3 regions of the Mesorhizobium sp. M0522 genome follow, and region 1 is predicted to be linked to each of the others. Evidence: predicted binding sites of a transcription regulator. Region 1 holds the regulator's gene; each other region holds the start of a gene.
The links. Region 1 encodes PhoB, which activates phosphate uptake and scavenging genes when phosphate is short. Its sites were predicted from a motif close to TGTCATNNANCTGTCAT; they were not measured.

Region 1 (3,277 bases):
GCCGAGGGCCAGGTGCTGCTCGACGGCAAGAACATTCTCGACCGGTCGCAGGATCTCAACCTCCTCAGGACCAAGATCGGCATGGTGTTCCAGAAGCCGACGCCGTTCCCGATGTCGATCTACGAGAACATCGCCTTCGGCGTCAGGCTCTACGAGAACCTCGGCAAGTCCGAGATGGACGGCCGCGTCGAACAGGCGTTGAAGCGCGCCGCGCTGTGGAGCGAGGTCAAGGACAAGCTCAACGCCAGCGGCTTGAGCCTGTCCGGCGGCCAGCAGCAGCGGCTCTGTATCGCCCGCACCGTGGCCGTGAAGCCGGAAGTCATTCTGCTCGACGAACCGGCTTCGGCCCTCGACCCGCTGTCGACTGCCAAGATCGAGGAACTGATCGACGAATTGCAAGCCGACTACACGATCGTCATCGTCACCCACAACATGCAGCAGGCGGCGCGCGTGTCGCGCCAGACCGCCTTCATGTATCTGGGTGAACTGGTCGAGTTCGACCGGACCGAGAAGATCTTCACGTCGCCCCGCGAGAAGCGCACGCAGGACTACATCACTGGCCGCTTCGGCTGAGCCGTTCCGATCATGCATATGAGGACAGGACCATGGGCGAACACACAGTCGCTTCTTTCGACGAGGATCTCGAGCAGATCAGCAAGCTGATCCGCGACATGGCCGACCTCGCCGGTTCGATGGTCGGCGGGGCGACCAAGGCCCTGTTGAATTCCGACAACGTGCTGGCGCAACGCGTCGTTTCCGACGACGCCATCATGGATGCGCGTCAACGCGAACTGGACGACCGCGCCATCACCCTGATCGCCAAACGCCAGCCGATGGCCCACGATCTTCGCCATGTGGTCGGAGCGATCCGCATGGCGGGCGACCTCGAACGCATCGGCGACCTTGCCAAGAATATCGCCAAGCGCGTGAGTGCGGTCGGCCTCAGCGCCACGCCGCGGGACCTGTCGCATTCCATCGACGCGATGGCGCAGCTGGTTCTCATCCAGGTGCAGGGTGTCATCGAGGAATATGCTGCAGGCGATGCGGCCGCGTTGGCCAAGCTGCGTGCCGCCGACGAGCGCATCGACGTCAAATACACGTCCGTGTTCCGCGAGCTCTTGACCTACATGATGGAAGATCCGCGCAACATCACCGCTTGCACGCACCTGCTGTTCTGCGCCAAGAATCTGGAGCGGATCGGCGACCATGTCACCAACATCGCCGAAAATGCGTATTATGTGCTGACCGGCGAGCAATTGCCGGTCAATCGTCCGAAGCAGGACGAAACGACAATGTCCGCACCGGTGACATGATGGGGGTGCCCAGCCGATGATCGCACCACGCATAATGGTGGTGGAGGACGAGGAGCCGTTGGGTGTGCTGCTCCGCTACAATCTCGAATCCGAAGGCTACCAGGTCGAGGTGGTGACACGCGGCGACGAAGCCGAGATCCGTTTGCAGGAGAATGTGCCCGACCTTTTGGTGCTCGACTGGATGATACCAGCGGTTTCCGGCATCGAGCTCTGTCGTCGGTTGCGGGTGCGCCCCGAAACCGAGCGGCTGCCGATCATCATGCTGACCGCGCGCGGCGAGGAGAGCGACCGGGTGCGCGGGCTTTCGACCGGCGCCGACGACTATCTGGTCAAACCGTTTTCGACACCGGAATTCATGGCCAGGGTCAAGGCGCTGCTGCGGCGCGCCAAGCCGGAAGTGCTGTCCAGCGTGCTGAAGGTCGGCGACATCGTGCTCGATCGCGAATCGCACAGGGTCTATCGCAAGAAGAGCGAAATCAGGCTCGGGCCGACCGAATTCCGGCTGCTCGAGTTCATGATGCGGCATCCGGGCCGTGTCTTCTCGCGCAGCCAGTTACTCGATAATGTCTGGGGCGAGACAATCTACATCGACGAACGCACCGTCGACGTGCATGTCGGGCGGCTGCGCAAAGCCGTCAACAACGGCCGGATGCCGGATGTCATCCGCACCATCCGCGGTGCCGGCTATGCGATCAGGGAAGATTGACCCGCCTGGTCAGGCTACGTTCTTTCTGACGCTGGGCCTCATTTGCGCGCCCGGCGCGAAAATCTCCTGGTCGACGAAGCTTAGCGCCCGCATCGCGCAGCCTTCGCGGATCAGCGGCAATTCGTTCGGCTCTGTATCGAAGGAGATCGAGCCCGAATGCTGGCCGCCGGCGGTCTGGGCGATTGCCTTCCGCAAGGCCGGCTCGATCAGATCGAAGGCGGCGGCACTGGCGCCGACCATCGCGACCGGTGCCGGATCGATCAGCGCGAACAGCGAGCCGAGACCGAAACCCAGCGCTTCGCCGGCCTTGCGGTAGGCCTCGCGTTCCGGCCCATCTTTCTCGCGCGCCCGGGCCGCCAGTGCTCGCATGTCGGCGTCGCTGACGTCGGCGATCGGTTCGCTTTCTTCGCTCATCTGCCTGGCGTTGCGCCAGATGGCGTAGTTGCCGGCATAGGCCTCGATGCAGCCGCGCCGCCCGCAACGGCAGAGCGCGCCGCCCGGACGATGGATCATGTGGCCAAATTCGCCACCCGAGGAATGCGTCCCGGTGAACAGTTCGCCCTTCAGCACCAGCCCCATGCCGATGCCATGCGAAAGCAGGATGGCGATGAAGTCGTCGCGATAGCGATCCGGATTGCGCCAGCGCAAAGCCACCGCCATCATGTTGCAGTCGTTCTCCACCGTTGCCGGGATGCCGAATTCGTCCTCCAGCATGTCGGCAAAGGCGATGTCGGTCTGCGGCGTGATCGGCGACCACAGCATGGCGCGTGCAGGGGAGTCGGTAATGCCCTGAATCGCCAGGGCGATGCGGGCGACACTGCGGACGTCAAGGTCTGGATCCTGCAGCCGGCGCCGGACGATGGCCATGCATTCACGGATCAGCTCGTCGCGCGGCATGGTCAGCGTGTCCAGCCGGCGCTGTTCCTCGGCGACCACCTGTCCCGTATAGTCGATAATGGCGGCCGACAGGAAATTCAGCGACAACACCACGGTCAGCACCGCCGCCGCTTCCGGGTTGAGGGCGAGGCCGACCTGCGGACGACCGCGTTTCAACGAAACGGGCTCACTTGCCTTGCTCTCGGCGAGGATGCCTTCCCGTATCAGGTCGGAAGAGATCGCCGATATGGTCGAATGACTGAGGCCGGTAGTAGCTGCGATCTCAGTACGCGATGGCTGGCCGGCCCGGCGCACCGCCGAGATCACCATCGCCCGGTTGCGCCGGCGCAAATCGTCATGGCGGATTCCGACCGACATTGTT
Region 2 (3,277 bases), on a different contig from region 1:
GCGCCCTGGCCGTGCAGCACGCGGGCGATCGCCTCGCCGATACCTCCCGATGCGCCGGTGACGAGCGCCTTGCGGCCGGTCAATTCGAACATTCTTGCCTCCTGATCTGAGCGAACACCCTTCGCATGGAGCGGGGTCAAATCGCCAGTTGATTATGCAAGCGCCGCCAGCGCCGCCTCGACATCCGCCGCGGATCCGATGGCAGTGGTGGCAATATCGCGGTTGATGCGGCGGGCCAGCCCCGACAGCACCTTGCCGGCGCCCACTTCGTAAAGCGTCACAACGCCGTTGCTGCCGAACCACTCCACCGTTTCGCGCCAGCGCACGCGCCCGATCACCTGTTCGACGAGTCGGCGGGCGATCTCGTCGGGATCGCTCGTCGGGGTCACCGTAACATTGGAGACCAGCGGCACGACCGGCGCACTCTTCGTCACGGCGGCCAGCGCCTCCCGCATGATCTCGGCCGCAGGCTTCATCAATGCCGAATGGAAGGGCGCCGAGACCTGCAGCATCAGCGCCCGCTTGGCGCCCTTCTCCGTGCATAGCCTCGCCGCCAGTTCGACCGCTGGCCTGGCGCCGGAGATCACCAGCTGGCCGCCGCCATTGTCATTGGCGATCTGGCAAACCAAGGCTTGTGCGGGATCTTTGGCGGCGCCCTGGGCGGCCTCTGCGCAAGCGGCTTCGACGTCGGCCTGTTCCAGCCCGATGATCGCCGCCATGGCGCCCTCGCCGGCCGGCACAGCCGCCTGCATGGCATTGCCGCGGATGCGCAACAGCCGGGCGGCGTCGGCGACCGAAACGAAACCTGCGGCCGCAAGTGCCGAATATTCGCCGAGCGAGTGGCCGGCGACATAGGTGACCTTGCCGTTCAGGGAGAAGCCGCGCGCCTCCAGCGCCCGGATTGCGGCAAGCGACACCGCCATCAGCGCCGGCTGGGCGTTGGCGGTCAGCGTCAGCGTCTCTTCCGGGCCTTCCCAGATCAGCTTCGATAGGTTTTCGCCGAGCGCGTCGTCAACTTCCTCGAAGATCCGCCGCGATTCCACAAAGGTATCGGCGAGGTCCTTGCCCATGCCGACAGCCTGGCTGCCCTGCCCCGGAAAGGTGAATGCGATGGCCATCGGCGGCTCCCAGCTGCTGGTTCTCGTTGCCTGTGACGCAAGGCGTGCGGCCAAGTCAAGTCCAACCTTGATCGCGTAATATCGGCCGAGTGCCTGTTTCGGCAGGCTTTTTGGCGATCACTCATGATGAAAACCGCTCACGATTTGTTTGCTGGCTCTTCTTATTTCCGCCGCAGGCGCTAAGCTTTGCGTGACAGTTCGATGACAATCGAGTGACGCTTTTGTTGCGGGCCGGGGAACTATTGAAGTGGCAAAGACCAAGCAGAGCGCAGCCGAGGCGGCGCCCCAGTTTCTTGAAGGCGATCCGTCGACCGGCTATCTGCCGGCGCGCAAATGGCCTGTCATCCGCTATGGCCTTATCAGCTTGCTGGCTGCGGCCATCCTTGTGTTTGCCATCGAACTGATCGTGCGCGGCAACTTTGCCGGCACCATTGATTTCTTTCTGCAGCCTTTCAAACCCGGCTGGACCACGATCATCATTTTTGCGCTGATCCTCATCGGCCTCGACGCCGTGCTCGGCCGCAGTCACCAGAGCCTGATGATCGTCGCGCCGCTGACATTGTCGCTGGCGTTCGTCGGCCACCAGAAGTCGCTGTATCTCGGCGATCCGCTCTATCCGACCGATTTCCTCTATTCCCGGCAGATCGTGGCACTGATGCCGCTTCTGGTACGCGATCGCCCGGGAACCGCCATTGCCCTGGCGATCGGCATCGTCGGCGGGCTGTCGCTGCTCGTCTATGGCTGGCGGCTATGGCGCCGCCGCGTTCCGGCACTCAGCCACAAGGGCCGCCTTGCCCGGCTGACGCTGACGGTGCCGCTGATCGCCTTCTTCGTCTCCATCATGGACTATGCCACTTTCTCGTGGACACGCGACCGGCTGCAGATCATCCCGATCATGTGGGACCAGAAGGAAAACTATGCCTCGAACGGTTTTGCGCTCGCCTTCGCGCTGAACGTCCCGATGGCGCATGTCTCGGCGCCGCCCGGCTATTCCGGCAAGGCGATCGAAGCGATCGGCAAACCGCAGGTGACGGCTTCGGTACCCGCCGAGAAGCCCGACATCATCGTCGTCATGAGCGAATCCTTCTGGGATCCGACCAAGCTACCCGGCGTCACCATCACGCCCGACCCTATCCCCAATGTGCGGGCACTGCGCACGGGTTACATGTTCTCGCCCGAGTTCGGCGGCATGACGGCCAACATCGAGTTCGAGGCCCTGACCGGCTTTTCCAACGCCTTCCTGCCGGCGGGCAGCATTCCCTACCAGCAATATGTGCGGACACCGACTCCCTCGCTGGCGACCTTCCTGAAAAGTCAAGGCTACCGGGCGCGCGCTATCCATCCCGGCACTAACTGGTTCTGGAACCGGGGGGCCGTCTATGCCGATTTCGGCTTCAACGACTTCAAGTCCGAGGAGACGTTGCCGCCCATGCAGAAGCGCGGACCGCTCGCGTCGGACGCTGCGATGACCGACGAGATCATCCACGAAGCCGATACCAGCGCCGAGCCGGTCTTCTTTTTCGCCGTCAGCCTGCAGAACCACGGGCCGTATGAGCCGTATCGCTATAACAATCCGACCCACAAGGTGCAGGCGCCGATCAGCCAATGGGCGCGTGAATCGCTGTTGAGCTATGCCGAAGGCTCTTCTGACGCGGACCGCGGCCTCGAGCGGCTGATCGAATGGGCGAAGAACCGCGAGCGGCCGACCGTCATCGCGTTCTTCGGCGACCATCTGCCGCCGCTTGGGCCGGTCTACGTCGAGACCGGCTTCCTGAAGGACAATGTTGCGCCGCGCAAGGAGGCGGCCGACCAGATGCTGCTGCACCACCAGACGCCGCTGATCGTCTGGTCGAATCGCAGCGGCCCGGCCGAGGATCTGGGCGCCGTCAGCCCGTCCTTCCTGCCCTACCATATCCTGAAGACAGCCGGGATCAGCCATCCCTATTACACCGGCTTCCTCGGACAGTTGCGAGAGCGCTACCGCGTTATCGACCGCAATTTGCTTTTGGCACCGGGTGGCGACGCCACCCCCGATTGGTCGCGTCAGAAAGAGATCGATCCGGCAATCCGCGACTTCCGTCTGCTGCAATACGACATGATGTTCGGCAAGCGCCATGCGGCGCCCGATTTCTTCCCCGAAACCACAGGCAAAGTGGCTG
Region 3 (3,277 bases), on a different contig from region 1:
CCACTGGCTGGCGCGGAAAAGTTTGCCAACCTCGATGGCGTCGTCGCCATCGGCGGCAGCATCTACGCCACTGCCTATATGACCGGCACGCTCTACCGCTACAAAGCCGGCGGTACGCCGCAAGTGGTTGCGACGTTCAAACCGGGCAGCGCCGACATCGGCACCGACGGCAGGTCGACAATCTTCGTGCCGCTGATGAACGAGGGCGAGGTCTCAGCGTTGGGCCTCGACTAAGCCGGCAGTTGCCGGCTCAGGCGGCGGGCGCGGCTTTCCTCAGCTGCGCCCGCGCATCCGTGATCGAGGCGGCATAAGTCACCAGCGGCCGCTTGACACCGTGGTTGATCAGCATGCGGCGTATCCTGCGGTGAAGCGCCTGATATAATGAAGCGAACGCCGGCGCGGCTCGCCTTGTGGGCCGCACCCTCGATGACATTGGCTGCCGTCGAATCGAAGAACGGCACCGCCGAACAGTCGAGGATGAAGTTCCGGCGCTGGCGCGGTCGGCGACGTCTTCCTGCACCAAGGATTGATGGTCTGCCTCCAAACATGCAGCACTCTTTGCCAGCCGATGCGCAGTCATGCTACAAACCTCGGCATCGTTTGGCGGGACATCCACTGCGATCCCGAATGCACAGGCACGACTTCAAAAGGATGAGCGGGTGAAGATATCCAAAGCGTTGGCGACCTCGACAGCCTTGCTGTCGATGGTTTTCCTGCTGGCAGGCTGCGGTCATGGCCTGATCAATAGGCTGATTTGAGTCAGGTGCCGTCGGCCCGCCCAAGCCATCGCTGCAGGAACCGTGCCGCAAGCCAGCACAGCATCGCCCAGGCAAAGCCGGCGCACCAGCCGGCCAATACGTCGGACGGCCAGTGGACGCCGAGATAGATGCGGCTGATGCCGACCACCACCGTCGTCAGCACCGCCAGCCCGAGTACATAGATCTTCGTTGTCCGCCCGGGCAAAAACCGCGCCGCCATGCTGCCCAGCGTCAAATATGTCACCGCCGACAGCATGGCGTGGCCGCTCGGAAACGAAAGCGATGCCACATCGGCGAGATGCGAGACCAGATCAGGGCGCGGTCGGTCGATATCGAATTTCAGCACGCTTGACAGGAGCTGGCCGCCCGCTACCGCGACGAACATGAGAAGCGCCGCGCCTGGCCTGCGGATAAGGAGCAGATAGACGATCATTGCTGCCGTGATCAGCACCAGTACGCTGGCGCTGCCGAGGCTGGTGATATCGCGCATCGCCCCTTCCAGCCACGCCGGTCCGATCGGATTGTCGGGCTGCCCGGCCTCGCGGAAGGCAAGCAGGATTTCGGTGTCGAAGGCATGCGGCGTGGTGGCCCGCGCCAGCTCCATCAGCTCCTCGAACCCCCACAGCCCGCCGGCAATGACCAGCCCGGCCAGCAGAACCGGGAACTCCAGCCAGTTGCGCAGTCTGCTTGCAATCTTCTTCATCGGCCCGATCGCAGTTACAGCCTTTGCAGATAGGGCCCGAGCGTGATCAGCGCCACAGCTGCGATGGCAAGCACGATGCCGGTTGCCTGTAAGGCATTGACGCGCTCGCCGAAGAAGACCAGCGCCACCACATTCACCGACACCAGCTGGATCACCGCCGACAGGCTGAACGACACCGACATGCCGAATTCACGGATCAGCCTCAGCATGATCAGATTGCCCAGCGAATAGAGCGCCAACGTCAGCACAATCTTGCCGAGGCTCGGCGCCAGCCCCCACTGTTTTGCGGCCATCGCCGCCAGCAGGAAGATCACCGTCGAAACGCAGAGCTGCCCAAGTCCCCAGAAACTCACTTTTGTTCCTCCCGATGCGGTCCCTACGCGCCTGCCGCAGCTCTTGTTTCCGAAGCGCCGGTCGCGGTCAAGCGGGGCCGATGTTGGATACGAAATCGCAGGCGGCAATTAGCCGGCATGTCATCAAACTGTGACCTGCCGGCGATACCGGATTGGCCAGGCAACACGCTCCAGCAATCCATCCAGCCAGAGGCAGGCCCAATGACCGAACATCGCTCCCCTGACGCCCATTTTCGCACCAGCCTGCTCGAGGAAAACGATGGGCCAGGAGCCAATCCCACCGACAACCGCACCATGGGTGAGATCATCGCCGCGCGGTTCTCGCGCCGCGGCTTCCTCAAGGGCTCGCTTGCCGTCTCGGCCATAGCCGCTACCGTCAGCCCGCTGGCGCTGATCACCGCCGACAATGCCCGCGCCGCCGAAGGCTCCGCCTTCGCTTTTGACGAGCTCGAGGCCGGCATCGACGACAAGCATCACATCGCACCCGGCTATGACGCCGATGTACTGCTGCGCTGGGGCGATCCGCTGTTCGCCGATTCGCCGGAATTCGATCCGACAAAACAGTCGGCGGAAGCCCAGGCCAGACAATTCGGCTACAACAACGACTATGTCGGTTATATCCCGATCGACGGCTCGGCCGAGCACGGCCTGCTGGTCGTCAATCACGAATACACCAATCCGCACCTGATGTTTCCGGGCCTCGTCACCATCATCGATGGCAAAGCCAAGCAAGCACCCCTCAGCAAGGAGCAAGTGGATGTCGAGATGGCCGCGCATGGCGGCACTATCGTCGAGATACGCAAGGTATCAGGCAAATGGCAGGTCGTTCGCGACGGCAAGCTCAACCGCCGCATCACCTCCAACACCGAGATCGCGCTCTCCGGCCCGGTCGCCGGCCACGACCGCGTCAAGACCAGCGCCGATCCGACCGGCACGAAGGTCATCGGCACCATCAACAATTGCGCCGGCGGCGTCACGCCGTGGGGCACCTATGTCATGGCCGAGGAGAACATCCACGGCTATTTCTCGGGCGAGCTGCCGCAGGGCCACAAGGAGGCGGCCAATTACAAGCGCCTCGGCATTCCCGAAGGTGCCTATGAATGGGCAGCGCATTACGGCCGTTTCGACATCGGCAAGGAGCCTAACGAGCCGAACCGCTTCGGCTGGATCGTCGAGGTCGACGTCCTGGATCCGACTTCGGTGCCGAGGAAGCGCACCGCGATGGGGCGCTTCAAGCATGAGGGCGCCGAATCGATCGTCGCCCAGGATGGCCGTGTCGTCTTCTATCTCGGCGACGACGAGCGCTTCGACTATGTCTATAAGTTCGTCACCACAGGCAAGTTCAATCCGGACAACCGCGCCGCGAACATGGATTTGCTCGACGACGGCACCTTGCATGTCGCCAAGTTTGCCGACGACGGTTCGGTCGAATGGCTGCCGATCGTCTTCGGCCAAGGGCCGCT

Region 2: NKI58_RS10920 (LTA synthase family protein) is a predicted target of PhoB. The motif match lies at 1,309-1,325, and genes of this name have one in related genera.
Region 3: NKI58_RS11665 (PhoX family protein) is a predicted target of PhoB. The motif match lies at 1,933-1,949, and genes of this name have one in related genera.

Annotation. Positions count from the first base shown of each region.
Region 1 covers NZ_JAMYQW010000001.1:294,618-297,894, reverse strand. The annotation lists gene pstB (phosphate ABC transporter ATP-binding protein PstB) at 1-573, shown strand, start outside; gene phoU (phosphate signaling complex protein PhoU) at 606-1,313, shown strand; gene phoB (phosphate regulon transcriptional regulator PhoB) at 1,330-2,019, shown strand; gene NKI58_RS01475 (ROK family protein) at 2,029-3,273, opposite strand.
Region 2 covers NZ_JAMYQW010000007.1:18,231-21,507, forward strand. The annotation lists gene fabG (3-oxoacyl-[acyl-carrier-protein] reductase) at 1-92, opposite strand, end outside; gene fabD (ACP S-malonyltransferase) at 153-1,118, opposite strand; gene NKI58_RS10920 (LTA synthase family protein) at 1,366-3,277, shown strand, end outside.
Region 3 covers NZ_JAMYQW010000007.1:177,323-180,599, reverse strand. The annotation lists gene NKI58_RS11685 (SMP-30/gluconolactonase/LRE family protein) at 1-234, shown strand, start outside; partial or broken gene NKI58_RS11680 (sodium-independent anion transporter) at 251-500, opposite strand; gene NKI58_RS11675 (phosphatase PAP2 family protein) at 760-1,461, opposite strand; gene NKI58_RS11670 (hypothetical protein) at 1,476-1,814, opposite strand; gene NKI58_RS11665 (PhoX family protein) at 2,016-3,277, shown strand, end outside.